Regions from separate parts of the Pseudomonas sp. P4_B3 genome, predicted to be linked through region 2. Evidence: riboswitches for the same ligand, from Rfam matches in the RefSeq annotation. Region 2 holds a riboswitch; the other holds the start of a gene.
What was found. A riboswitch is a leader RNA that binds a small molecule or an ion and turns the genes downstream of it on or off. The one in region 2 is predicted to bind cobalamin.

Region 1: linked by a shared signal. The riboswitch ahead of cobO (cob(I)yrinic acid a,c-diamide adenosyltransferase) and the one ahead of cobW (cobalamin biosynthesis protein CobW) in region 2 are both predicted to bind cobalamin.

The regions. Positions count from the first base shown of each region.
Region 1 covers NZ_JBFUHR010000023.1:47,043-61,504, forward strand. Annotated here, with positions in the region: gene AC1DWG_RS24500 (cobyric acid synthase) at 1-43, opposite strand, end outside; gene cobD (threonine-phosphate decarboxylase CobD) at 40-1,032, opposite strand; gene cbiB (adenosylcobinamide-phosphate synthase CbiB) at 1,025-1,933, opposite strand; gene bluB (5,6-dimethylbenzimidazole synthase) at 1,930-2,580, opposite strand; gene AC1DWG_RS24520 (cobyrinate a,c-diamide synthase) at 2,577-3,974, opposite strand; gene cobO (cob(I)yrinic acid a,c-diamide adenosyltransferase) at 3,971-4,582, opposite strand; cobalamin riboswitch at 4,665-4,897, opposite strand; gene AC1DWG_RS24530 (hypothetical protein) at 5,051-5,635, shown strand; gene AC1DWG_RS24535 (PQQ-dependent sugar dehydrogenase) at 5,702-7,015, shown strand; gene AC1DWG_RS24540 (class I SAM-dependent methyltransferase) at 7,140-7,802, opposite strand; gene AC1DWG_RS24545 (C40 family peptidase) at 7,821-8,357, opposite strand; gene AC1DWG_RS24550 (C40 family peptidase) at 8,524-9,156, opposite strand; gene hda (DnaA regulatory inactivator Hda) at 9,379-10,083, opposite strand; gene AC1DWG_RS24560 (AI-2E family transporter) at 10,314-11,387, opposite strand; gene AC1DWG_RS24565 (DUF2066 domain-containing protein) at 11,424-12,476, opposite strand; gene purM (phosphoribosylformylglycinamidine cyclo-ligase) at 12,863-13,921, shown strand; gene purN (phosphoribosylglycinamide formyltransferase) at 13,921-14,462, shown strand, end outside.
Region 2 covers NZ_JBFUHR010000021.1:7,365-21,826, reverse strand. Annotated here, with positions in the region: gene AC1DWG_RS23385 (phospholipase D-like domain-containing protein) at 1-762, opposite strand, end outside; gene AC1DWG_RS23380 (vWA domain-containing protein) at 956-1,501, opposite strand; gene AC1DWG_RS23375 (magnesium chelatase ATPase subunit I) at 1,621-2,628, opposite strand; gene cobN (cobaltochelatase subunit CobN) at 2,775-6,641, opposite strand; gene cobW (cobalamin biosynthesis protein CobW) at 6,645-7,715, opposite strand; cobalamin riboswitch at 7,819-8,031, opposite strand; cobalamin riboswitch at 8,226-8,451, shown strand; gene AC1DWG_RS23360 (CbtB domain-containing protein) at 8,573-8,764, shown strand; gene AC1DWG_RS23355 (CbtA family protein) at 8,776-9,483, shown strand; gene AC1DWG_RS23350 (cobalamin biosynthesis protein) at 9,480-9,893, shown strand; gene cobM (precorrin-4 C(11)-methyltransferase) at 9,979-10,725, shown strand; gene nfuA (Fe-S biogenesis protein NfuA) at 10,835-11,419, opposite strand; gene AC1DWG_RS23335 (fatty acid cis/trans isomerase) at 11,615-13,912, opposite strand; gene metH (methionine synthase) at 14,069-14,462, shown strand, end outside.

The DNA of each region.
Region 1 (14,462 bases), on a different contig from region 2:
TACCGGCGTCCGATGTAGTGCCCTGCACCATCAGCGTGGTCATTGGTTTTCCTTGGCGAAATCGTCGAACGCCCGCGCCAGTCGTACCCAGGCGATTTCGTCACCGGGCAAGCCGAATCGCAGGCTGCTGTTGTGCGTGAACAATCGCAGGAGAATGCCGCGCCGGGCCATGAACTCATGCAGCTCTTCGGCGCGCTCGGTGATCAGCCACTGGAACAGCGCACAACCGCCCTGAGGCTGGAACCCCTGTTGTTCCAGCAACGACGCAAGGCGCTCGCTGGCCTCATCCGCGCGCACCCGTTGCCGCGTCTGCCCTTCGGTATCGCGCAGGCAGGCCTGACCCACTACCCGGGTTGCCCCGCTCACGGCCCACGGCCCCACTTGTTCAGCCAGCAACTTGAGCAACTTGCGCTCGGCCAGCACAAACCCCAGGCGCACTCCGGCCAGGCCGAAAAACTTCCCGAAGGAGCGCAGGACGATCAACCCGACTTGATGGGCATACGGAGCCAGGCTCAGATGCGGCGTGTTATCCATGAACGCTTCGTCCACCACCAGCCAGCCACCGCGCTGGGCCAGCCGCGCGTGCCAGTCGAGGAGGCGACTGGGCGTCAGGCTCAAGCCTGTGGGGTTATTCGGATTGACCACCACCAGCACATCGAAACTGTCGATAAAGAAGTCGACTTCGTGCACCAGCACTTCACGCACGATGTAGCCGTTACGACGCCACGCTTCAGCGTGCTCGGCATAACACGGCGACAGCACGCCGACCTTGCCCGCCCGACGCAATCGCGGCAGCAGCTGGATTGCCATTTGCGAGCCGGCCACCGGCAAAGCCTGCAAGGTGCCGTAGTAATCACAGGCGGCTTGCTCCAGACCATCGTCCGCTTCCGGCAAACGGGCCCAGGCCCGCAGCGGAATATCCGGCACAGGAAACGGCCAGGGCGCAAGGCCCGTGGACAGATCCAGCCAGTCGGCTTCATCTATGCCGTATTCGAGCGCCGCCTTGCGCAATCGCCCCCCGTGTTCAAGCATAAAATTCGGCCCCCAGGCAGAGAATCAGCAGCCATAACCATACCCCGCGCTGGACCAATTGCCAGCCCCGGTCAATGGAGTCGGCATCCGCCGGCACGCCTTCGCCCAACTGCGGACGCTGATGCAGTTCGCCATGATAAATCGCCGCCCCGCCCAACTCGACGCCAAGGGCGCCCGCCCCTGCCGCCATCACCGGGCCGGCGTTCGGGCTGTCCCAGGTCGGGCCCTGGGTGCGCCAGCATTTCAACGCCAGCCGGGTTTTGCCCAGCAGCGCGTAAGTCAGTGCCACCAGGCGCGCAGGAATGTAATTGAGCACGTCGTCGACCTTCGCCGCCGCCCAGCCGAACCGTTCGAAGCGCTCATTGCGATAACCCCACATCGCATCCAGCGTATTGCTCAGGCGATAGAGCACCACGCCCGGCGCACCCGCCACGGCAAACCAGAACAACGCCGCGAACACTGCGTCGCTGCCGTTTTCCAGTACCGACTCGGTAGCGGCACGGGCGACTTCGGTTTTATCCAGATCACTGGTTTTACGGCTGACCAGATAACTCACACGTTTGCGCGCTTCATCAAGATCATCGCCGCGCAATGCCTTGGCCACAGGCGTGACGTGCTCACCGAGGCTGCGCATGCCGAGGGCGCAATAGAGCGCGAGAATCTCGATGATCCAGCCGACATAAGGCGCCCAGGACAATGCCGTGACCAACAGCGTCAGCGGCAACACGGCGATCACCCACGCGGTGACGCCATGACTGCGCCAGCCGCGACCGCCGCCATTGAAGCGTTGCTCGATGCGGTCGGCAAAACGGCCGAACGCCACCAGCGGATGCCAGCGTTTGGGTTCGCCCAGCAGCGCATCCAGCGCAACCGCAGCGACACTCAACAACGCCACACTCATTGACTCACTCCCCAATAGTTTTCATACAGCAATTCATGTAGCGGACGCGCCTGCGCCCAGCCTTCTAGCACCAGCATCGGTGCCGGATAGAACTCCTTCACCGGCCCAAGGCACAGCACCGCCAGCGGTTTGGCTCCCGGTGGCAGCCTCAACAGGTCCGCCAGTGCCTGTGGTTCGAACAGCGACACCCAGCCCATGCCCAGCCCTTCGGCGCGGGATGCCAGCCACAGGTTCTGGATCGCACAGGACAGCGAGGCCATGTCCATTTCCGGCAAGGTGCGGCGGCCGAAGATATGCTGCTCGCGGTCGTCCATCAGTGCGGCGACCAGTACCTCGGCGCAATCGTTGATGCCTTCCACCTTGAGCTTCATGAACTCGTCGCTGCGCTCGCCGAGGGCTTCGGCGGTGCGGACGCGTTCTTCTTCCACCAAGGCCTGGATTTGTCCGCGCAAGGCACGATCGCTGATGCGGATGAAGCGCCAGGGCTGCATCAGGCCGACACTCGGTGCCTGATGTGCGGCCTCGAGCAGGCGCAGCAGCAATTCGGGCTCGACGGTGCCGCCGCTGAAGTGGCGCATGTCGCGCCGTTCGGCGATGGCGCGATAGACCGCTGCGCGTTCGGCTTCGGAAAATGCGTCGTCCGTCATGGCCGTTTCGCTGGCAAGGCAGCTCCTACAGGGGCTAGCTGATCCATTGTAGGAGCTGGCTTGTCGGATCGCCGCATCGCAGCGAAAGCGGCTTCAAGGTCAGGCGCAAACAATGCGGCAATCGCCGAGGGGTTCGACGGAAAATAAAAGTGCACATAAGAGGCGGTCATCCGCCCTTCACGGTAGACCGCCTCCGCTCCGCGTCCGCCGTTAGGGCTCAAGCCACGGGCAATCGGCGCCAGTTCAGTGGTGGTCAGCGAATGGTGATAGGTGTGCCCGCGCAGCGAACCTTCCGGCAGTTCCACCGCTTGCAACGCCAGCGCGGCCAGACGCTTTTGCATGACCGCATCACCGGCCAGCAAGCCAACCAGTTCGGCGCGAGTGCCCTCGACATCGGTCAGGGAATCGAGCAGATACAGCATGCCGCCACACTCGGCGAGCAACGGTTTGCCTGCCCGGTGGTGGGCACGGATCGCGTCGAGCATCGCGGTGTTTTGCGCCAACCCAACATGGTGCAGTTCCGGGTAACCACCGGGCAGATACAGGCTGTCCGACTCCGGCAACGCACGGTCGCGGATCGGCGAGAAGAACGACAACTCGGCGCCCATCGCCCGCAGCAGATCCAGGCTCGCGCCGTAGGTGAACGCAAAGGCTTCATCGCGGGCGACGGCAATGCGTACACCGGCCAGCAGCGGTTCGGCTGCAATGACATCAGGGGCGGCGAACTCGACCGCCGGCGGCAGCGCAACCTCGCAACTACTGGCCAGTGCATCGGCGGCCGCATCGAGGCGCAGGTCGAGATCGTTCAGCTCACTGGCCTGCACCAGCCCCAGGTGCCGGCTCGGCAATTCGATCCCGGTTTCCCGGGACAGCGCGCCGTACCAGCGCAAACCTTCAGTCAGGCTGCCTTCGAGCAGTTGCGCGTGGCGCAGCGTACCGACACGATTGGCCAGCACCCCGGCGAACGGCAAGTCCGGCTGATAACGCGCCAGCCCCAGGGCCAGGGCGCCAAAGGTCTGGGCCATGGCCGTGCCATCGATCACACCCAGCACCGGCACACCGAAATGCCGCGCCAGATCGGCGCTCGACGGCGTACCGTCGAACAGCCCCATGACGCCTTCGATCAGGATCAGGTCGGCTTCAGCAGCGGCTTCCCACAGCAGCCGGCGACTTTCTTGCTCACCAACCATCCACATGTCCAGCTGATACACCGGCGCACCGCTGGCGCGCTCGAGGATCATCGGATCGAGAAAGTCGGGGCCGCACTTGAACACGCGGACCTTGCGCCCCTGATTGCGATGCAATCGGGCCAGCGCCGCGGTGACGGTGGTCTTGCCCTGGCCGGAAGCCGGCGCGGCAATCAGTACCGCCGGACAGAGTCGAGGCTGACTCACAATTCGACGCCTTTCTGCGCTTTGATCCCGGCCTGGAAGGCGTGCTTGATCATGCCCATTTCGGTGACGGTGTCGGCCATCTCGATCATTTCCGGCTTGGCGGCACGCCCGGTGACTACCACGTGTTGCATCGGTGGTCGGGCCTGCAAGTCGCTGAGCACCTGATCGAGATCGAGGTAGCCGTGCTTGAGGGCAATGTTCAGCTCATCCAGCACCACCAGACCGATGGACGGATTGCGCAGCAGTTGCTGCGACACCGCCCAGGCGGCTTCGGCGGCGGCGATGTCGCGCTGACGATCCTGGGTTTCCCAGGTAAAGCCTTCGCCCATCACATGAAAGCGCACCTGCTCGGGAAAGCGCCGGAAGAACAGCTCTTCGCCGGTGCTGTTGCGGCCCTTGATGAACTGCACCACGCCGCACTGCATGCCGTGCCCCATGGCGCGGGCAAGCATGCCGAAGGCCGAACTGCTCTTGCCCTTGCCGTTGCCGGTCAACACCAGCAGCAGGCCGCATTCGTTCGGGGAATTGGCGATGCGCTCGTCGATCACGGCTTTTTTGCGCTGCATGCGCGCCAGGTGGCGTTCGTCACGATCGGGGGTATCAGTCATGGGGGAGCTCTCCGTTGAGGCAGGAATAACGGCGGGCAGGCACAAGAATAGAAGGCAAAAAGCCTGGCATCGCCCACCGTGATGCCGCTGGATGAATCAGGCCGGTCTCCGGGCTCATGAGTGGCGCGAGGCCAGACTGTGCGCCTTCCCGCATCGAATCGACACAGTGGCATCACACACAGTTTTCACTCATTTACCGTTGCGGGGGCAGCGCCGGAATTGCGGGCCTTCGACCAACAGAAGGACTCACTCACCGGCTTCCCTGTTTCACTCTGTCGACCCAAGCCACAGAGCACCTGAAACAAGCCGCGAAGGTTAGAGGGTTGGGGGTGGAGCGTCAATTAAAGCCGGGAGGCGATCGACCGAATATCTGCCATCAATCAATAAACTGACGTCAATCTTGTGCCACGCCCAAAGCAGTGATATCAAAGAGCCACAACCCCACAACACAATAACAAGGGTGAACCCATGCAAGGCATGATCATCAGCAATCCAAAGCTGGAATTCCTGCGCCCGGTGCTCGAGCGCTGGTTCGAATGCATCGACCGCTATAACGCCGTCCGCGGTGATGGCGACACACCGTACTGGCACGACGAAAAGGCCAACCTCGGGCTGCTGTCCGCCGCCGCCTGGATGGCCGAGATGGTCACGCTGCAACAGACGCCCACCCGCAAACAGACCGAAGAAGGCGAACGCAACAGCCGTGCCGACCTGTTCCTCGCCTCGCCCGAAACCCGCGCGTACATCCAGACCAGCCAGCGCTGGCCACGGGTCAACAGCCTCAACCTGACCCAGGCCCTGCTCGACATCACCAGCGATGCAAAGCGACTGAGCCACGCCAGCGACCTGAAAGTCGGCTGCCTGTTCGTTGCCCCGCAAAAAGCCCAGCAAGGCGCAACGCCGGAAGAACTCCAGGACATGGTCGACGACCTGCAAAAGGAACACACCTGCGCCGTTGCCTGGTACTTCCCTTACGCCTATCGCAAGTTGCGCAACGAAGCCGGCAACTATCACCCCGGCATTGCGGTGCTGTTCAAGGAAGCACGTGGCTAAGGGTTGAACCATCGGACGACAACGCATCTCTATGATTAGAACAAGGCATTCATAGGGAACACCAGCATGCGCAAGCCCCCGCTCGTTCTCGTTATCGCACTCTGCGGAGGGCTCGCCGCTTGTGGCGAGACCTCCCGCCTGCAAGTCTCCGACGGCACCGGTCCATCGCCACAATTGCCGGAACCGAACAAAACCCTGATCCCGACCATGAACATCGCCCCGGCCATCGGTTGGCCGCCGGGTGCAAAACCCGTCGCCGCCACGGGCACTCAAGTGGCCGCTTTTGCCGAAGACCTGGATCACCCGCGCTGGCTTTATGTGCTGCCCAATGGCGATGTGCTGGTGGCGGAAACCGCCGCACCACCCAAACCCGAAGACGGCAATGGCATTCGCGGCTGGGTCATGAAGAAAGTCATGGGGCGTGCCGGCTCTACCGTGCCCAGCCCGAACCGCATCACGTTGCTGCGGGACAAGGATCACGATGGCATCGCGGAAACCCGCACGGTGTTTCTGCAAAACCTCAATTCCCCTTTCGGCATGACGCTGGTCGGCAACGACCTGTACGTGGCCGACACTGACAGCCTGCTGCGATTCCATTATGAAAACGGCGATACGCAGATCAAGTCACCAGCCATCAAGGTGATCGACCTGCCGGGCGGCCCGCTGAACCACCACTGGACCAAAAACGTCATCGCCAGCAAGGACGGCAGCAAGCTCTACGTCAGCGTGGGTTCCAACAGCAACGTCGCCGAAAACGGCATGGACAAGGAAGAAGGTCGCGCAGCGATCTGGGAAGTGGACCGTGCCACCGGCCGGCACCGGATCTTCGCCTCCGGCCTGCGCAACCCCAACGGCATGGCCTGGGAACCGCACAGTGGCGCACTGTGGACCGCGGTCAACGAGCGGGATGAAATCGGCGGTGATCTGGTACCGGACTACATCACCTCGGTGAAAGACGGCGCGTTCTATGGCTGGCCGTTCAGTTACTACGGCCAGCATGTCGATGTTCGTGTCGAGCCGCAGAACCCGGACCTGGTGGCCAAGGCCATTGCCCCGGACTACGCCGTCGGCCCGCACACGGCGTCACTGGGCCTGACCTTCGCCGAAAACAGCAAGCTGCCGGCGCCATTCACCCAAGGGGCATTCATCGGTCAGCACGGCTCGTGGAACCGCAAGCCACACAGTGGCTACAAAGTGATTTTCGTGCCGTTCAGCGCAGGCAAACCTGTCGGAAAGCCCATTGAAGTGCTCAGCGGTTTTCTCAACGACAAAGAACAAGCCATGGGCCGCCCGGTGGGCGTGGTGATCGACCGGCAAGGCGATCTGCTGGTGGCCGATGACGTGGGGAACAAGGTGTGGCGGGTTTCGGCTGCCAGGTAACGGGATACATCACCTGTGGGAGCGACGGTGCGGCGATCCGACCTGCTCGCGAATGCGCACGGTCAGTCGACAAATTTGGTGACTGATACACCGCTTTCGCGAGCAGGCTCGCTCCCACAAAGGCTTAGCGTTTGCGACAGAGTGTTAGCCCATCACCCAACGGCAACAACGACAGATCCACCCGCACATCGTCTTTCAACGCTCGGTTGAGCGCCTGGATTGCCCGGGTGTCCGCGCTCTCGGGGCTGGCCTCGAGCACACGCCCGCTCCACAGGGTGTTATCGAACACCGCCAACCCACCGACCCGCAGCAATCCCAGGGCGTGTTCCAGATAAGCCGGGTAGTTGGCCTTGTCGGCATCAATGAACACCAGGTCGTACTGCCCGCCCTGCCCTTGTCGCTCAAGCTCGGCGAGGGTTTCCAGCGCCGGAGCCAGTCGCAGGTCAATCCGCCCGGCGAGCCCCGCCTCTTGCCAGTAGCGCCGTGCGATGGCGTTGTAGTCGCCGGGGATATCACAGCAAATCAGCGAGCCATCAGCCGGCAATGCCGCCGCCATGCACAGGGCACTGTAACCGGTAAAGGTGCCGACTTCGAGCAAGCGCCCGGCCCCCGTCAGTTTCACCAGCAAAGCGAGAAACTGCCCCTGCTCCGGAGCCACCTGCCAACGTGCCATCGGCAGCGCCTGGGTCTCATCGCGCAAGCGCTTGAGCAGTGGCGTTTCGCGCAGGGAGACATCGAGCAGGTATTGGTACAGGGCGTCGTCGAGATTAAGCGTGCGAGCAGTCATGACCGGCAGCTCCGGACGTTACGGGTTGCGCGCCAGGTGTTCAGGCTGCAGAACACGCTTGGCGCTCAGATAAGCTTTTTGCCAATAGGCCTTGGACAAGCTGTCGAGCTTCACGGTGCCGCCAGTGGCTGGTGCGTGGACGAAGCGCCCTTCTCCCACGTAGATGCCGGCATGACTGACCTGGGAACCGCCATTGGTGGCGAAGAAAATCAGGTCACCGGTTTGCAGGCCTTCCTTGCCCACATTCGCCGCTTGCATGGAGATCATCTCGCGAGTGGTGCGCGGCAAGGAAATACCGGCGACATCGCGATACACGTAGCCGATCAGGCCGCTGCAATCAAATCCGGAATCCGGCGTGTTGCCACCCCAGCGATAAGGCGTGCCCACAAGGCCGAGCGCGCGAAACAGCACGTCTTCCGCTTCGGGCGAAAAAGCTTGTGAGGAGCCAAATACGATGGGAGCGCGAACCACCGGCGCAGGTGGCGGTGTACGACTGGCGCAGGCGCTGAGTAGCGCAGCGAAGAACATGATTGCGAGGCGGGCCGACGTCGTCATAAGCAGAGCATCCTGATCTGGCTGCGGCTTTTTTCTGCTGGGAATGCAGAAAAGAAAACCGCCTGCGCGTGACGCAGGCGGTTTGCCATCATTCATATATCAGGATTCTAGCGGTTATATGGCAAACTTCAAGTAAGACTTTAAGTTCGCCTTACAAATTGTCCGCTTATTTACGTGCAGTGACGATTGGCGACGCATTCGGTGCCATCGCCAGGGCGCGCTTGGCTTCGATGAAGGTCTTGCTCCAGTAGCTGTCACCCAGACTATCGATCCGCACACCACCGCTACGGCGGCTGCTGGAGTGGATGAACTGGTTGTCACCCAGGTAGATCCCGGCGTGACTGACGCGACCGCGACGACCGTTGGTTGCGAAGAACAGCAGGTCGCCCGGCTCAAGCTTGCTGCGCGAGACCAGCGGAGCGTCCACGTTGATCATTTCGCGGGTGGAGCGTGGCAGGTTCATGCCCGCTTCTTCGCGGAACAGGTAACCGATGAAACCGCTGCAATCGAAGCCGGCTTCAGAAGTACCGCCGAAACGGTAACGGGTACCGATCAGGGACATGCCACGTTCGAGGATGCTGTCGGCCAGGACCGGAAGCTGGTAGGACTTGCCGCCAGCGAAGTCTGCGAGTTCTTTTTCGGTCGCCAGCTCTTCCTGAAAGAAAGCGGAAGACTGGGCAGTAACGGAGTTTTGAACCTGTTGCTGCGGGGCTTGCTGGGACACCGGAGTGTGGGCAGCGCAACCGAACAACAGGGTAACGAGTGCGAGAGGCACGAGGGGTGCGAAGCGATTTAGCATGGGCACGACCGTGGCTGATAGTTGTAAAGAAGCCGAGACTATGCCCGCTATCATCCTCATTTGCAAATTCAATCGATCTTTTTGTGACTTATCCGTTTCTCGTTTACATCTAAGCGCTTAAGCCCATTTTAAACATACGCGCAGCCTGCAACCGGGCAGGAAAGCGGGGTTTCTGGTGCCTGTAATTCGCCGAACTGGCTAAAAGCCCCGGATTCAGCGGGTTTACCAGCCGAGGGTTTCTTTCAAAAACGGGATTGTCAGCTTGCGCTGAGCCTGGAGGGAGGCCTGATCGAGACGCTCGAGCAGCTCGAACAGCGCACTCATGCTGCGGGTACCGCGAGTCAAAATGAAATGCCCGACTTCATCGGTCAGATGCAGCCCGCGACGGGATGCGCGCAATTGCAGGGCACGCAATTTGTCCTCATCGGACAGCGGGCGCATCTGGAAGATCAAGGCCAGGGTCAGGCGCGATTTGAGATCCGCCAGCTTCACCGGCAACTCACGGGGGGATGTCGACGCGGCAATCAGCAAGCGTCGACCACTGTCGCGCAAACGATTGAACAGATGGAACAGCGCCTCTTCCCAGTCCGCCTTGCCGGCAACCGCCTGCAGGTCATCGAGACAGACCAGCTCGTACTGCTCAAGGTTGTCGAGAATTTCAATACCGCGATCGAGCAACTCGGCCAGCGGCAGATAGACCGCAGGTTCCCCCAATTGCTCGAAGCGCAGGCAGGCGGCCTGCAACAGATGCGTACGCCCGACCCCATCCTTGCCCCAAAGGTATATCAGGCTCTCGGTCCAGCCGGCGTCGGCTTCGCACAGCCGCTCGACATAGCCGAGTGCAGCGGCATTGGCGCCTGGGTAGTAATTGATAAAGGTGGCGTCGTCACGCAGACGCACACCTAGGGGCAGCTGAATCGGTTTCATCCTGACTGAACAGTTCCAAAGGAACCGTTAGTGGCCTCTGTGTAAAGTTTGCGAAGTTTATACCCGTGAGCCGGGTCGCACAATGCGACAGACAACAAGCAAAATCAAAGGTTTGCGTTAATGCACCGGTTTTATGACAGTTTCTTTGGCGGTGCATGTGACAGTCGCGCGATGCAAGCAGGCTGATCCGGCATGAACCCGGGCAACCCGCCATCAACCATCGACGCCCCTTACCACTCCGGCTCGTCGACACTCCCGTAGATTTCAGAATCCTTATACAAGTCATGCACATGACGCACCAGCACCATGATCACCGCCGCGACCGGCAATGCCAATAGCACACCGGTAAAGCCAAACAGCTCACCACCGGCCAGAATCGAGAAAATCACCGCCACCGGGTGCAGGCCAATCCGGTCACCAACCAGCAACGGCGTCAGCACCATACCCTCCAGCGCCTGGCCGACCATGAACACCGCGACAATGCCGAGCATCGGATAAAGATCACCACCGAACTGGAACAACCCCGCAAGCAGCGCCGCGCCAATGCCGATGATAAACCCCATGTACGGCACGATCGCTGCCAGACCGGCAATCAGGCCAATCAACAAGCCCAGTTCCAGCCCGACCAGCATCAGGCCCGCTGCGTAGATCACACCCAAGGCCACCATCACCAGCAACTGTCCGCGAACGAACGCGCCGAGCACTTCATGGCATTCACCCGCCAGGGATACCGCGCGCGCTTCACGATCACGGGGCAGCAGGCTGCGGATCTTGGCCATCATCAGGTCCCAATCCCGCAACAAGTAGAAGCTCACCACCGGAATCAACACCAGATTCGCCAGCCAGCCAATCAACGCCAACCCCGAGGCAGTGGCATGACTCAGCACCACGCCGACAATATCGGTGGTTTGGCTCATATGCTCGCTGATGGCGGCCTTGAGCTTGTCGAACTTCCAGAAACCTTCCGACAAGCCAAACTTCGATTGCGCCCAGGGCAACGCCGTGTGCTGTAGCCAGTCGAGCATCTGCGGGGCCAGCTCATACAAACGAAACAACTGCCTGGCGAGCAACGGCACCAATACCAGCAGCAGCGCGGTGAAGATCAATGTAAACAGGGCAAACACCGCCACGACGCCCCAGGTTCGAGACAGGCCTGCCTTCTCCAGCCGATCCACCAGCGGGTCGAACAGGTAGGCCAACAGCAGCGCCACCAGGAATGGCGTCAGGATCGGATGCAACAACCAGACAAACGCACAAAGCAGGACCACCCCACCGAGCCAGAACCAACGCCGCGTATCGGCCATGAACCACTCCATTGCTTCTATATAAAGAAAGAAAAACTACCAGCGATAACGCAGTTGTGGTGTCGGGGCTGGCGCTGGGGCAGGCACCGCACCACCGGCGGCAGGCTGAACCGGCACTGCCGGGGCCGGTGCCTGACCCGCAGGCGCTTCCTGCAGCCTCGCCAGCGACAGTTGTGCACGCAGCTGATCGGCGCTGCCATTGACCCTATAGACAATCCGGTCGCCGTCGACACTTTGCACACGCCCGCCAAATGGCTCCAGCAAGCGCCCAAGGGACGCGTAGTGCTCAAGATTCATGCCTTGCACCTCCAGCAATTGCTCACTCGAAGCACCGGCCTTGGCAACAAACCGCGGCGCCAGGCGCTCGTTGACCGCCAGCATCACCGCATCGGCCACGGCGGCCTGATTGGCGCCTTGCACGCTACCCGCCTCTTTTTTATCCCCCAGCCACAATTGCCACTTGGCTTGCCACTGCCCGCCCTCTTCCTTGGCGTGTACCGCGAGCAGGGCGTCGGCGTTGTAGCGTTCCGATGCCGCTTGCAAAGGCGCGGGATCTGCGCCCTCCAGATTCGGCGCGGTCGCGACGATCTGCTCATTCAAGTCCGCCAACGGCAAGCGCAATGGCAAGCCACGGTGCTGGGCCGCCCGACGCAGCGGCGCCGCGCTGGCCTGACCGTCGCCCACCAGGCTTGAACCCTCGGTGGAGTCATTCAACCACCAGCCGAGGATCGACGGCCGATTGCCCCCCCACATCGCCAGGCCGGCGCGGCGCAAGGCCTGCTCGGTGGTGCCCGGATCGAAATCGACTTTCAGGACTTCCGGCGGCCCCGCCTCAAAGCCGTATTGGCTGATGATCTGTTGCGGGTCTTTGCGAATCGCTACCAGCCCCGGACTTTGAGCGGCCTTGGGGTCGCCGGTCAGGCGCAACACCAAGGTGTCCAACGCACGCTGGGTCGCCTGGTCGCGCTCCTCGGACGATTGGCCATTCACCGGCTCGCGCACCTGGTAAAGGCCTTTGACGGTTTCGGCGTGACTGACCAGGCTGACTACTGACAAACAACTCACAAGCAAGAATTTACAAAAACGCATGGAAGATTCCTGACGACAAGAGCGGCTGGAACAGACCGCATGAAGACGATCGAGCAAGACTGTGACCGTTGCCCGACGCAAAACATTCACACGTTCCGGGTAAGTTTTCGCACTGTCATAACGATAGACGGTTAATCGCGATACCTTATACAGCCATGCAGGATGCCACCGACACCGCGCATCAACGGTTTTTTTTGAACGGATATGGCCCTGCTGTCGGCCTGAGGATGGCCGCTGCGGCTCAAGCCTGATAAAATCGCGCGCCTTCGCAGACCGGCAACAGCCGGGTAGTGTCCGAATAGCGCGCATGGTTCTCGCCTACGCAGTTTCGGCGCTCCCGACGGACTCGGTCGTTACCCAGAAATCCCCCCCTAAAGGCCTGGATCATGAGCAAGCAACCCTCCCTGAGCTACAAGGACGCCGGTGTAGACATCGACGCCGGTGAAGCATTGGTCGAACGCATCAAGAGCGTCGCCAAGCGCACTGCGCGCCCGGAAGTCATGGGCGGCCTGGGCGGTTTCGGCGCCCTCTGCGAAATCCCGGCCGGCTACAAGCAGCCGGTGCTGGTTTCCGGTACTGACGGCGTCGGCACCAAGCTGCGCCTGGCCCTGAACCTGAACAAGCACGACAGCATCGGCATCGACCTGGTCGCCATGTGCGTCAACGACCTGGTGGTGTGTGGCGCCGAGCCGCTGTTCTTCCTCGACTACTACGCCACTGGCAAACTGAACGTCGACACCGCTGCCCAGGTTGTGACCGGTATCGGCGCTGGCTGCGAACTGTCGGGTTGCTCCCTGGTCGGCGGCGAAACCGCTGAAATGCCGGGCATGTACGAAGGCGAAGACTACGACCTGGCCGGTTTCTGCGTCGGCGTCGTGGAAAAATCCGAAATCATCGACGGCTCCAAGGTTGCTGCTGGCGATGCCCTGCTCGCCCTGCCGTCTTCCGGCCCGCACTCCAACGGCTACTCGCTGATCCGCAAGATCATCGAAGTGTCCGGCGCCGACATCGAAAACATCCAGCTCGACGGCAAGCCGCTGACCGACCTGCTGATGGCCCCGACCCGTATCTACGTGAAGCCGCTGCTCAAGCTGATCAAGGAAACCGGCGCTGTCAAAGCCATGGCCCACATCACCGGTGGCGGCCTGCTGGACAACATTCCGCGCGTTCTGCCAAAAGGCGCGCAAGCCGTGGTTGACGTGGCCAGCTGGAACCGCCCGGCAGTGTTCGACTGGCTGCAAGAGAAAGGCAACGTTGACGAGAACGAAATGCACCGCGTGCTGAACTGCGGCGTGGGCATGGTCATCTGCGTGGCTCAGGAGCACGTTGAAGCCGCCCTGAACGTTCTGCGCGAAGCGGGCGAGCAGCCTTGGGTCATCGGCCAGATCGCCACCGCTGCCGAAGGCGCGGCTCAGGTCGAACTGAAGAACCTTAAGGCACACTAATGCCTAAAACCTGTGATGTGGTGGTGCTGTTGTCCGGCACCGGCAGTAACTTGCAGGCCCTGATCGACAGCACGCGGACCGGCGACAGCCCGGTCCGCATCGCTGCGGTGATTTCCAACCGCGCCGACGCCTACGGCCTGCAACGCGCCAGGGACGCGGGTATCGATACCCGCACCCTGGATCACAAGGCTTTCGAAGGTCGCGAGGCCTTCGACGCCGCGCTGATCGAACTGATCGACGCCTTCAACCCCGAACTCGTGGTACTGGCCGGATTCATGCGCATTCTCAGCGCTGGCTTCGTACGCCACTATCAGGGTCGCCTGCTCAATATCCATCCTTCGTTGCTACCCAAATACAAAGGGTTACACACTCATCAGCGCGCACTGGAGGCCGGCGACACCGAGCACGGCTGCTCCGTGCACTTCGTCACCGAGGAACTCGATGGCGGACCACTGGTCGTACAGGCTGTAATACCGGTAGAGTTACAGGATTCGCCGCAGAGTCTGGCGCAGCGGGTCCATGTTCAGGAACACCTGATCTA
Region 2 (14,462 bases):
GACCCGCCCGCGTTTGTTCGCCTGGGGGATATTTTTCAGGCTGACCTCGTTCAAGACGGTAGTGTCTTCGCCCGGTTGCGCGTGATAAAGGACGCGAACTTTCACGCCGCGTTCCAGCGCAGCCTCCACTGCGTCGACTATCACCTGTAACTGGTACTCATAGATGGCGATATCCAGCGCCCACTGGCCATCGACAGCACGCGCGATAAACCCCAACAAGCGCCCGAGCAAACCGTTCTCCAACCATCTACGCGGGGCATCGGGCCAGGCTTCGATGGGCAGCTTGTTCTTTTTGCCAATGAGTGCATCGAGGTCGGGAAACTTGCGCTCGAACGCCTGACTGGCGGCTACTGCGCGGTTGAAACTGACACTTTGGTTGCCGGGATGGCCATCGTCGGAGGTGACCGTTACCTCCAGGCACTCACCCAGTTGTGGCGCATTGTGGCTGCCGTAGACCAGGTAGACCCGATAATGGATCGTCATCCCCGGATTGACCGCGTAATCGGCCCAGCGGAATTTCTGTAACGGTGCGATATCACTGGGCGTGGCGTGCAACTGGGGGAAGGTATGGTCCTTGTCCGGGAACGTCAGGCTATTGAACAGAAACATCCAGGGTTTGCTGCCCTGCTGTTTTTCAATGGCAAAACCCAACAGGCCAATGCGACGGGATTCGGCCAGGTCCATGGCCAACAGCACGCCATTGGTGCCGGCGTAAGCCTTGACGCGAAAATCGCCCTGTTCATTGACGGCCAGGATACGCATGGTTCACTCCTGTGATGGATTTGCCCAGTGAGCATAGATCGTCGATGAATTTTTACCCTGACGACCCGAAACCGGATTGATGCCGTCGCGAGCAAGTCGGATCGCCGCACCGCCGCTCCCACACTGGATCTTTGCCAGATCTGATGTGGGAGCAACTTTGCTCGCGAAGAGGCCAGCACAGACAGCGCAATGTTCAGCCTGGAAGCAGATCGTCCATATGTCGATAATCCGATTGCAGCTGCGCAGCCAATACTTTGCTGCGCCCAAGACGAATCGGCCCGCGTTCGATGTCGATCACCAGCCCTGGACATTCGATTGCCGGCAGCATGGACCAGTCCTTCAGCCGCCCATCGGTCACCAATAAAAGTCTTTGCTGTTCCGCCGGAAAGCGTTTTTGCCGCGCGGTCAGCCAGTGCCTCGCCTCACCCAGCGCCGCCAGCAACGGCGTTCCGCCGCCTGCGCCGAGCCCATCAAGCCAATGGCGCAAACCGTTGGAAGCCTTCAACCCTTGCACCTGCCACTTGGGCACCGAGCCGCTGGCGGTCAGCAACGCCAGGCGCGCACGTTGGCGGTAGGCATCATCGAACAGCTGCGCCAGCAAGCCTTTGGCATCACTCAACGCCTGATGACGGCGGGTCGAAGCCGACGCATCGACAATCACCAGCCACAGTTCATGGGGCGAACGGGTGCGCAGTTGATACAACAGATCAGCACGCTGACGGGGCCGACCATTAAGCAAGGTGCCGGGCCAGTTGACCGAACCGCTACGTGCTGCATGACGCTTGCCTTGTTTGCCGTGGTCCAGCCGCCCGGCCCGGGGTCTGGCATTCGCCCCCGCGTCACAGCGAGGGCGAATGCCTAGGGCTTTTTTGGCCAGCTCGGCACTTCACGTCGTGCGCCGACCGCCAGTGCCTGGGCCGGCAATTCGCCCCATTGGCCCTGCCCTTCGCTTGGGTTGGCGTGCTGCGGCGCCGATTGTTGCGTCGCCTGGGATGGCTGAGGCGCCGGAGCTGAATGCTCGCGACGACGATGGCGCAAGGCGAACTCGGCGACTGCGTCGATATCTTCCTCGGCGATGGCGTTCGCCCCGCGCCAGGCGGCATGAGCCCGTGCGGCACGCAGCCAGACCAGATCGGCGCGCAATCCATCGACCCCGGCAGCAAAGCAACGCTCGGTAATCTGTGCCAGCGCCTGGTCGTCGAGGGGAATGCTAGCCAGTGCATTGCGTGCGTTCTGGCAACGCTCGCGCAGAGACGCCTGCGCCGATTCCCATTCGGCGCAGAAACCTTGCGGATCACTGTCGAAATCCAGGCGACGGCGGATGATCTGCCCGCGCTCGGTCGGTGCAGTGTGACCACCGAGGGCGACATTCAAGCCGAAACGGTCAAGCAATTGCGGACGCAGTTCACCCTCTTCCGGGTTCATGGTGCCAATCAGCACGAACTTCGCCGAGTGCCGATGGGAAATGCCGTCGCGCTCCACCAGATTGGTGCCGCTGGCGGCCACATCGAGCAGCAGATCAACGAGGTGATCGGGCAACAGATTGACCTCGTCGACATAGAGCACGCCACCGTCAGCCTTGGCCAGTACGCCGGGGGAAAACTGTGCGCGCCCCTCGCCCAGCGCCGCATCGAGATCGAGGGTGCCGACCAGGCGTTCCTCGGTGGCGCCCAATGGCAAGGTGACGAACTGACCGCTGGCCAGCAGGTCCGCCAGACCCCGGGCCAGGGTCGACTTGGCCATGCCCCGCGGGCCTTCGATCAGCACACCGCCGATTTTCGGGTCGATGGCGGTCAGGTACAGGGCCAACTTCAAATTGTCAGCGCCGACCACGGCGGAGAGGGGAAAGTGCGGGGTGTCGATCATCGTTTTATCTCGGTCATGGTCGGTTCACGGACGCCTCAATCCCTGTAGGAGCGAGCTTGCTCGCGAAGTGGCAATTACATTCAACATCATCGTTGGCTGACAAATTGCCTTCGCGGGCAAGCCCGCTCCTACAGGATTTGCGGTGATTAGCCGTCTTCTTCTATATCCAGCAACAAGTTTTCCAGCGCCTCGCGGTACTCGCCGGGCTCCTTCCACATCCCCCGTTGTTGCGCCTCGAGCATGCGCTCGGTCATGTCGCGCAAGGCATGGGGATTGTGTTCGCGAACAAAATCCCGGGTGTCCGGATCGAGCAAATAGGCATCGGCCAGCAACGCGTACTGGTGATCGTCGATCAACTGCGTGGTGGCATCGAAGGCGAACAGGTTGTCGACTGTCGCGGCCATTTCGAACGCACCTTTGTAGCCGTGACGCTTAACGCCTTCGAGCCACTTCGGATTGGCCGCCCGGGAACGGATCACCCGGTTCAGCTCTTCCTTCAAGGTGCGAATCTTCGGCAGGTCCGGCTGGCTGTGGTCGCCATGATAGCTGGCCGCGGCCTCGCCCTTCAGGCTTTCCACCGCCGCGAGCATGCCGCCCTGGAACTGGTAGTAATCGTTGGAGTCGAGCAAGTCGTGCTCGCGGTTATCCTGGTTTTGCAGCACCGCCTGTACCTGGCTCAAGCGCTGGCTGAACTGTTCGCGGGCGGCGGTGCCCTCGTCGGAACCGCCGTAAGCGTAGCCGCCCCAGTTGAGGTAAACCTCGGCCAGGTCCTCGCGGGTTTGCCACAGACGACCGTCGATGGCGCCCTGCACACCCGCGCCGTAGGCACCGGGTTTGGCCCCGAAAATCCGCCAGCCGGCCTGACGTCGCGCAGCGTCTTCATCGAGCCCCGATTGCAGCAAGGCTACACGCTCGGCGCGTACCTTGGCCGCCAACGGATTGAGGTCGTCCGGCTCATCGAGGTCGGCGACCGCTTGCACCGCCGCGTCGAACAAGCGAATCAGATTGGCAAAGGCATCACGGAAGAAACCGGACACACGCAAGGTCACGTCCACCCTCGGACGATCGAGCAAACTCAGCGGCAGAATCTCGAAATCATCGACCCGCTGGCTGCCGGTCGCCCAGACTGGACGCACGCCCATCAGCGCCATGGCCTGGGCGATGTCATCGCCGCCGGTGCGCATGGTCGCGGTGCCCCACACCGACAGACCGAGCTGGCGCAAATGATCGCCGTGGTCTTGCAGGTGGCGCTCGAGAATCAGGTTGGCCGACTGGAACCCGATGCGCCACGCCGTGGTGGTCGGCAGGTTGCGCACGTCCACCGAATAGAAGTTGCGCCCGGTGGGCAGTACGTCCAGGCGACCACGACTCGGCGCGCCGCTGGGACCGGCCGGGACGAAGCGACCGCTCAGGGCATCGAGCAAGCCGCGCATTTCTGCGGGGCCGCAGGCGTCCAGACGCGGGGCAATGACGTCACGCAAACCATCGATAATGGCTTGTACCTCGATCCAGTCCGCCTCCTGTAGGAGCGACGGTGCGGCGTTCCGACCTGCTCGCGATGGTGTGTCAGTTGACATCAATGTGGCTGACACACCATCGCGAGCAGGCTCGCTCCTACAGGGGTCTTGTATGGTATTCAGGGTTTGTGAGATCAGTTGTGTAGCGAACAGCTCAAGACGTTCACGGGTATCGCCTGTGGTACGCCAGAGTTCGTCGCCGAGCACTTGCAGTTGTTCAGGTCGCGGCCCAGTCCACGGCTCGGCCAAGGCGCAATCGAGCGGATCGAACCCTAGTCCGAAGGCCTTGGCCAGTGCCCGCAGCAGACTCGACTGCGCACCGCGGCCATCGCCCCGTGGAATGCGCAACAACGCCAGCAAGGTATCGATACGCAAACGCCCGGTGGGCGATTCGCCGAACACATGCAGGCCATCGCGGATCTGCGACTCTTTCAAGTCGCACAGATAAGTGTCGAGTCGCGGCAACCAGATCGCTGCATCGGCATCGCTGTCGAGCTGCTCGTCCAGCTGCAGTTCACGGTCGATGTGGGTGTCGCGCACCAGTTGCAGGATGTCGCGCTGCAACTCGCGGGCGCGGCGCGGATCGAGCAACTGCGCTTCGTAATACTCGTCGGCCAACAGTTCGAGGTTACGCAGTGGGCCGTAGGTTTCGGCGCGGGTCAGCGGTGGCATCAAGTGATCGATGATCACCGCCTGGGTGCGCCGCTTGGCCTGGGCGCCCTCGCCCGGGTCATTGACGATGAACGGATAGATGTTCGGCAGCGGCCCGAGCAGTGCATCCGGCCAGCAATTTTCCGAGAGCCCCACGCCTTTGCCTGGCAGCCATTCGAGGTTGCCGTGCTTGCCGACGTGGATCACGCCGTGGGCGCCGTAGGTGTTGCGCAGCCAGAAGTAAAACGCCAGGTAACCGTGGGGCGGGACCAGGTCCGGGTCGTGATACACCGCGCTCGGGTCGACCTGATAACCCCGCGCCGGTTGAATGCCGACGAAGGTCAGGCCCAAGCGCAGGCCGGCGATCATCATCCGTCCGCTGCGGCACATCGGGTCGCTCTCCGGCGCGCCCCAACGTTCGAGCACCGCCGCGCGGTTGGCTTCGGGCAGTGCATTGAACATCGCCAGATAATCATCCATGCCCAGGCTTTGCTGGCACGGACGCAGGTCGAGGGTCTCGAGATCGTTGCTGACGCCACCCAGCAACTGCTGGATCAGCGCGGTGCCGCTGTCCGGTAACTCAGCCGGCAACGGATAACCTTCGGCATGCAGCGCCCGCAGAATGTTCAGCGCCGCCGCCGGGGTGTCGAGGCCGACGCCATTGCCGATGCGGCCGTCGCGGGTCGGATAATTGGCGAGAATCAAGGCAATGCGTTTTTCAGCATTGGGCACCCGCGCCAGATCGACCCAGCGCCGCGCCAGTTCGGCAACGAAATCCATGCGTTCCGGTTGTGGCCGATAGCAGACCACATCCGACTGACTGCGCTCACTGCGCCACGCCAGGTCCTTGAAGCTGATCGGACGGCTGATGATACGCCCGTCCAGTTCCGGCAAGGCGATGTGCATCGCCAGGTCGCGAGGGCCAAGCCCTTGTTCACTGGCACGCCAACCCGGCTCGTTGTCCTGGGCGCAAATCGCCTGGATCACCGGAATATCGCGACGGAACGGCCGCAGGTGCGGCGCTTCGGGACTGGACTGGGCGAAACCGGTGGTGTTCAGGATCACCGAGACGCTGGCCTCGTCCAGCCAGTCCTCGACCATGGAAAGGCAAGCTGGCTCTTTAAGACTGGCCAGCGCAATCGGCAATGGATTCAACCCCGCCGCCTGTAAACGCTGGCAAAAAACATCAATGAAAGCGGTGTTCGCCGCCTGCAAATGCGAGCGGTAAAACAGCACTGCCGCCACCGGTTGATCGGCGTGCCAGTCGGCTTGCCAGTCGCTCAGTGCGGCAGAATGTTGGTGCGGATGGTAAATCGCCGTGCGCGGCAGGGTTTGCGGCTCGCCCCAGGTGTAATCACGGGCCAGCCAGCGGTTGGCCAGACAGCGGAAGAAATCCAGGGCGTTACCCCTGCCACCCTGACGCAGAAACTGCCAGAGCCGGTCGCGATCCTCGGCACCGACGGTGCTCAGGTCACTGAGCTCCGGGTCCGGACGATCATCGCCCGGCACCAGAATCACCTGCACGCCGCGCTGCGACAGTTCGACCAGGCGCTCGATGCCGTAACGCCAATAGGCGATGCCGCCGTGCAGTGAAATCAGGATCACCCTGGCGTGACGCAGCACTTCATCGACGTACAAATCGACCGAGGCATGGTTCTGCACCAGCATCGGGTTGGCCAGGCGCACGCTCGGATAATCTTCGGGCAATTGCTGCGCCGCTTCGGCGAGCAGCGCCAGGCTGGAATCGCCGCTGCACAGGACCACCAGCTCGGCAGGGGTTTGTCCAAGGTCGGCAATGTTGTCATCCGACACGAAACCGCCGGGTTGGGTCCTGAGCAGGTGCATGGCTTACACGCTGAGCGCGGCGCGCAATTGCGCTTCGAGCACGGCGGCGTCCAGTTCCTGGCCGATCAGCACCAGGCGGGTTACGCGTGCTTCTTCGGCGCCCCACTGGCGGTCGAAGTGCTTGTCGAAACGCGTGCCCACGCCCTGGATCAGCAGGCGCATCGGTTTGTTCGGGATCGCGGCAAAACCCTTGACCCGCAGGATGCCGTGCTGGACCACCAATTGGGTCAGCGCATCCAGCAGCAAGCTTTCGTCGGCTTGCGGCAGTTCGATGGAGATCGAATCGAAGGCGTCGTGATCGTGGTCGTCATGATCATCGTCACCATCGTGATGATGGTCGTGGTGGCTGTGACGACTGTCGATGTGTTCTTCGGAGCCGGCACCCAGGCCGATCAGCACGCCCAGTGGCAGGCGACCGCTGCTGGCTTCAATGATTTTCACCGCTGGCGGCAATTCCTCGGCGACTTCCAGGCGCACGCGGGCCAGGTCCGCCGGGTTGATCAGGTCGGCTTTGTTGAGAATCACCAGGTCGGCGCTGGCCAGTTGGTCGGCGAACAGTTCGTGCAGCGGCGATTCGTGGTCCAGGTTCGGGTCGAGTTTGCGCTGGGCGTCGACCTGATCCGGGAAGGCGGCGAAGGTGCCGGCGGCCACGGCCGGGCTGTCGACCACGGTGATTACCGCATCCACCGTGCAGGCGCTGCGGATTTCCGGCCACTGGAAGGCTTGCACCAGCGGCTTGGGCAGGGCCAGGCCGGACGTTTCAATGAGGATATGGTCGAGATCGCCGCGACGGGCCACCAGTTCGCGCATCACCGGGAAGAATTCTTCCTGGACGGTGCAGCACAGGCAGCCGTTGGCCAGCTCATAGACACGGCCGTTGGCTTCTTCTTCGGTGCAACCGATGGAGCATTGCTTGAGGATTTCGCCGTCAATGCCCAACTCACCGAATTCGTTGACGATCACCGCGATGCGGCGACCCTGGGCGTTGTCGAGCATGTGCCGCAGCAGCGTGGTTTTACCCGAGCCGAGAAAGCCGGTGACGATGGTGACGGGGAGTTTGGCCAGTGTTTTCATCGGATGCCCTATGGCTAAGGTGGCGGGCATACGGGACGACGACCGGCAACGCGGGCGCGCGTGCCTGAAGAGTTCGCCACCGGATCACCCCGCCCGGTTGAAAGTGAGAATCTGTGACGAGGCAGGTCTCCTGGCTGACGGTGTGCCGGCCTTGAGCCTGGCATTCGCTGCGCCTTCCCGCCGGCCTCATGGATTGAGTCAGCAGTGGCGTGGCAACGAACATCACCGTTCACAGTTGCGGGGGCAGCCGCGGCATCGACCGCGTTCCCTTCTTAGCTTCGACAAACGCCGAAGAACCTCGAAAGCGCAAGGCTACGCATGGTGGGAAGACCGGTCAATCACTGTAGGAGCTGCCGAAGGCTTCGATCCTTTGATTTTGCTTTTAAAAACAAGATCAAAAGATCGTCCGAACGCGGCCCGAGCCTTCGGCAGCTCCTACAAAGAGCCGGGCATCATTCAGCTTCAAGTGAGAACCCTTGCCAATTGACGCCCAACCCCCGCCCATGCTCTCCTACGCACCTTGTTACGGGTGCCCTTCACAGGGTGAAACGGGAAACCGGTGAATCATGTGCTTTACTCTAAAGCCATGTCAGTCCGGTGCTGCCCCCGCAACGGTAAGCGAGCGAAGCGTCAGATCCACTGTGCCAATACGGCATGGGAAGGTGATGCTTTCAGGTTCAGGCCCAAGCCTTTGCCCCTCGTGAGCCCGGAGACCGGCCCGCAACACAAAGTGACCAGCACGGTCACTGAACCAACAAACCCGCGGTGGGCGGGCGCTGTTTGAAACCTTGCGCGCCTGGTCGTGCGGTTTTTTGCATGCGCTCTTAATCCCCGCTGACAGACCAGAGGGAAACGCCATGTCGATCATCAGCAGCGCCGAACACACATCCGCGAGCACCACCTCAACCCTGACCCAACGTCTGACCGTCGCCGTCTGTGCGTCGATCCTTGGCGCGTGCCTTGTGTATTTTGCCGGTTTCTCGCACATCGAAGCGGTGCACAACGCCGCCCACGATACCCGTCACAGCTCCGCGTTCCCGTGCCATTGAGAGCTGTCGTCATGATCAAGCGTATTGCGCAAACCGCAGGTTTCACCGGGTTGCTGGCCGCCCTGTTGCTAACCCTGCTGCAAACCTTCTGGGTCGCTCCGCTGATTTTGCAGGCCGAGACCTACGAAAAATCCGAGCCGGCCGCTGTTGAAATGCATGAACACGCCGACGGTGCGATGGCTGCCCACACTCACGATGCGCAAGCCTGGGAGCCGGAAGACGGCTGGCAGCGCGTGCTGTCGACCACCGGCGGCAACCTGGTGGTAGCGGTCGGTTTCGCCCTGATGCTCGCCGGCCTGTACACCTTGCGTGCGCCGACCAAAACCTCCCAGGGCCTGCTCTGGGGCCTGGCCGGTTATGCGACGTTCGTGCTCGCGCCGACGCTCGGCCTGCCACCTGAATTGCCCGGCACTGCCGCCGCCGATCTGGCACAACGGCAACTGTGGTGGATTGGCACCGCTGCTTCCACTGCCGTCGGTATCGCCCTGATCGTATTCAGCCGTCACTGGCTGATGAAAGTCCTCGGCGCAGCGATTCTCGCCGTCCCCCATGTGATTGGCGCGCCGCAACCGGAAGTGCATTCGATGCTCGCTCCGGAGGCACTGGAAGCCCAGTTCAAAATCGCTTCGCAACTGACCAACGTGGCGTTCTGGCTGGCCCTGGGCCTGATCAGCGCCTGGTTGTTCCGTCGCAAAAGCGATGGTCAATACCACGCATGACGGATATCAGCACAGCGCCGACCCTGGTGGTCGGCCTGGGCTGCCAGCGCGGCTGCCCCGTCAGCACGTTGCTGGCGCTGCTCGATCAGGCACTGGAGGCGCACCAGATTGCTCGTCATGAAATCAAGGCCCTGGCCAGCATCGACTCGAAGCGCGACGAACCTGCGTTAATCGAACTGGCTCAGCAGCTTGGCCTGGAATTGATGTATTTCAGCAGTGAACAACTGGCCGCTTATGAACCGCAACTCAGTCATCAATCGCAAATAGCGTTTGAACGCACCGGTTGCTACGGCGTGGCGGAAAGCGCCGCACTGGCCCTGGCGGAACAACTGGCCCAGGCCCCGGCAAAACTGCTGATTCCACGACAAAAATACGCCCAGGCAACCCTGGCATTGGCCGGCGCGGCATAAAAAACCCGATAATCCCCACCGTTGATCATGAACACTCTTCATCTGAAGCCCTGTTCAGCCCCTTTTTTCCCCACAGGAACCGACGATGACCGTCTACTTCATTGGCGCAGGTCCCGGCGACCCCGAACTGATTACCGTCAAGGGCCAGCGGCTGATTCGCAGTTGTCCGGTGATCATTTATGCCGGTTCCCTGGTACCGGCCGCCGTACTGGAAGGTCACTGTGCCGAACAGGTGGTCAACAGCGCCGAACTGCACCTGGAACAGATCATCGACCTGATCAGGACCGCCCACGCCAACGGTCAGGATGTTGCCCGGGTGCACTCCGGCGATCCGAGTCTTTATGGCGCCATTGGCGAGCAGATTCGCTATCTGCGCGAGTTGGGAATTGCGTTCGAAATCGTCCCAGGCGTGACGGCCACAGCCGCTTGCGCTGCGCTTTTGGGTGCGGAGCTGACGCTGCCGGACGTTTCGCAGAGCGTGATTCTGACGCGCTACGCCGACAAGACCACCATGCCACCCGGAGAGGAGTTCTCCAGCCTCGCGCAACACGGCGCGACCATGGCGATTCACTTGGGGGTCAATCACCTGGCGAAGATCGTTGAGGAACTGCTGCCCCATTACGGCGCCGATTGCCCGATTGCGGTGGTCCACCGCGCGAGCTGGCCGGATCAGGATTGGGTGATGGGAACACTCGAGGATATTGCCGGGAAGGTTGAAGCCAAGGGCTTTCGCCGTACGGCGTTGATTCTGGTGGGTCGGGTGCTGGGCAGCGACCACTTCAGCGAGTCATCGCTGTATCGCGCGGGGCATGCGCATCTCTATCGCCCTTAAAATCAAAAGATCGTCCGAAGGCTCGGGCCGCGTTCGGACGATCTTTTAAGCTTCGCCCATAAAAAACGGCGCTCACGGGGCGCCGTTTTTTGATTTCGCAGCGAACACCTTAGTAGTAGGCGTTTTCTTTCTGCGTGTGGTCGGTCACGTCGCGAACGCCTTTGAGCTCCGGGATGCGCTCGAGCAAAGTGCGCTCGATGCCTTCCTTCAGCGTCACGTCGGCCTGGCCGCAGCCCTGGCAACCACCGCCGAACTGCAGGACGGCGATGCCGTCTTCGACCACGTCGATCAGGCTGACCTGACCGCCGTGGCTGGCCAGCCCCGGGTTGATCTCGGTTTGCAGGTAGTAGTTGATGCGCTCGTTGACCGGGCTGTCGGCATTGACCATCGGTACTTTGGCGTTTGGCGCCTTGATGGTCAGCTGGCCGCCCATGCGGTCGGTGGCGTAGTCGACAACCGCATCGTCCAGGAAGGCTTCGCTGAAGTGGTCGATGTACGCGGTGAAGCTTTTGAGCCCCAGCGCGGTGTCTTCGGGTTTTTCTTCGCCCGGCTTGCAGTAGGCAATGCAGGTTTCGGCGTACTGGGTGCCAGGCTGGGTGATGAAGACGCGGATGCCGATGCCCGGGGTGTTCTGCTTGGACAGCAGATCAGCCAGATAATCGTGGGCGGCGTCAGTGATGGTAATAGCGGTCATGGAAACTCCTCGCAGGCTTGGGCGCAGTTTACGCCAATCAACGCGCCGGACAAAGTCCTAGTATTTTTGTCGGGAAAGATTCTTCGATGCTCTGTAGGAGCTGGCTTGCCAGCGAAGGCGCCAGATCAGTCGACATTTGTGTTGAATGTCGTGGCCTCTTCGCTGGCAAGCCAGCTCCTACAGGGTGGTGGTGGTTCAGAGGTTCTCGTAACGGTTCATGTCCAGCACGCCCTCTTCCACCGGATCGGTTTCGTGGATGTAGCGGCTCAGGTCATGGAAATAAGCCCAGAATTGCGGATGACTGCGGCGTATTCCCCAACGTTCGACGATTTTCTCGAAGCTGTCGGTATCCTTGGCGCTTTCCATCGCATCCACAAACGCCGGCACTTGCCCGGCCGGGATGTTGAACATGAAGTTCGGATAGCTGCTGAGTACACCCGGGAAAATCGTCAGAGTGTCGAGCCCCGGCTGATAGCGCAGCGATTCGCCAAGCAGGAATGCGACGTTGCTGTGGGCACGGTTGCGCAGCAGGCTATAGACCTCACGCTTGCCGCTACGGGTTTCGATGCGCAGCAGGGTCGCTTCCGGCAGTTGATCAATCACTTTCAACCCGGCCGCCGGACGCGAAGTCAGGCGGCTTAGCGTCTGTTCGGCACTTTGCAGGTCCGGATCAATGTTCGGCCGCGAGCAGTAGGCGCCGTCGCAGCGGTTGATCGGGTCGGGTCTGGCATTGAGATCGCCGTAACGGGCCAGCAACTGCATGGCAAAGTCGCGCTTGGGATCCTGCGGATTGAGATTCAGCGCAGTCGGCTTGTCATCGTCGATGGACTCGTAGTCCAGCCACATCTTGAATTTTCCACTGTTCTGATACCAGTCGTCGAGGTAGCCATCCCGGGAATCGGCAGGCATCAGGCGCAGGAAATTCTGCTCGGCACCGTTGCGGATCAGGTCGAAATACAGCCGCGTCTGGGCCTGGTGGGACACATTGCCGAACACATCGAAGTTCACTGCCAGTTGATAGTAGGTGCGCTCCAGTAGCGGATAGTCGAACAGCCAAATGGTTTGCGGCACGTCGCCGATCAGGCCTTTGGTCACCGAAGCACTGTCGAAATGGCGGAAGATGCTCAGCAGCGCATTGTCGTTGCCCGCCCACAGGGTCGACCAGCTTGGCGCCGGCAGGTCGGCGTAGCTGTCCCGGCGCAAGGCTTCATATTCATTACGTTTGTCGCGGTAGTCGTGCCACAGGCTGAGGACACTGCCGACGTCGTCGTTCTGCCCCGGCATCGCCAGCAACGGCGTGGCCTGCCCGCGATAGTTCGGATCGGTGACATACAGGTCGTGCTCGGGCGCCTGGAACAGCGCCCAGAAATTATCGCGGATCACGTCCGTGGCGATCTGCCCGCGACACACCGGGCCGCGGATAAACGTGCGCACAAAGTACTCGGCGTTATCGAGCATGAACTGATAGCGCGCCTGGGCCGGGATCGCTTCGAAGGTGGCAAACGGGTTGGCCCGGCTCTGCGGCCCGTAGCCCGGCAATGCGTCGACCTGCCAGTTGCCGCTGTAGAACAGGCTCTTGACCCGCGCCAGCTTCGCCGCACTCAGCGCATAGGTGATGTGGGTCTTGTGCACGATCACGCCCTGCACAGGCCACAAGCGATAGTAAAACTGCGTGCCCGGATCATCGTTCGGGCGACGGGTGTTGATCAGGTCGATCGGCTGGCCGGTCGGGGTGCGCGAACGCACCCACTGGAAGAAATGTCCAGGCTCGCCATCCTTGAAGTAGAGATGGGCGAGGAACCAGTGCTCGAACAGCCAGCGCCCCACCAGGCTTTCCCGGGCTCCCGGGGAATTGAGCAGGTTTTCCCATTGCACCACCTCCAAGGCTTCCCTGGCGCTGGGCGCCAGCGCCTGCTGATCGATCGGCGCGCCTGCCGCCAGCCAGCGTTGCAGCGTCTGGTACTGCTGGTCAGTCAGGCCGGTCACTGCCAGTGGCATGCCTTCTTTCGGGTGCGAAGCGGCGTAGCCGTCGAACTCCGCGGGCATGGCACACATGTTTTCCCGGTTCAGGCCCAGGACGATGTCTTCCGGCAGCTTGGCGCTGGGCTGCAATGGGGTTTTGTGGCCAAGTTCCAGCATCCGCGCCATCAGTGCGGCCTGGCTGCCCCGGGCATCGAGCACCGAATAGAAGCCCTTTTGCTGCCAGGCCTGTTTGCCGGAGGCGTCATAGAACAGTCGGGTCGGCGCAACGGCCTGGCGGCGGTCACCGTCGTAGACCGGGATTTTCGTCGCGCCCCGTGCCGCGCCCTCGCCGCTGCCCAGGTTGAGCTGACAGGCGGCGTCGTTGCAGGCGTGGCAGGCCACGCACTTTTCAGTGAAGATCGGTTGAATGTCGCGGCTGTATGAAATGACAGAAGAAATCGCCGGACTTTGCGCCACAGCGCCCCAGCTTAAAAACAAAAACAATGTGCTGATGACGAAGCGATACGACATGTCCCTGGTCCTGAATCCTGGAAAAACGCCGCGATTCTACCGGTCTGTCATCCTTGCCAACATGAACGATATTCATGCAAATTCGAGTCTTGCTCCAAAAGCGCACAGGTTTGCTATCATCCCGGCCCTTCGTCATGGTCTTACCGAGTAGTCCAAATGTCCGATCGCAGCGTTCGCCTTCAAGCTCTCAAGCACGCCCTCAAAGAGCGCATCCTGATTCTCGATGGCGGTATGGGCACGATGATCCAGAGCTACAAGCTCGAAGAGCAGGATTACCGTGGCAAACGCTTCGCTGACTGGCCGAGCGATGTCAAAGGCAACAACGACCTGTTGGTACTGACTCGCCCGGATGTGATTGGCGGCATTGAAAAAGCCTACCTGGACGCCGGCGCCGACATTCTGGAAACCAACACCTTCAACGCCACCCAGATCTCTCTGGCTGACTATGGCATGCAAGGCCTGGCGTATGAGTTAAACGTAGAAGGCGCACGCCTGGCGCGCAAGGTCGCCGACGCCAAGACCCTGGAAACCCCGGACAAGCCGCGCTTCG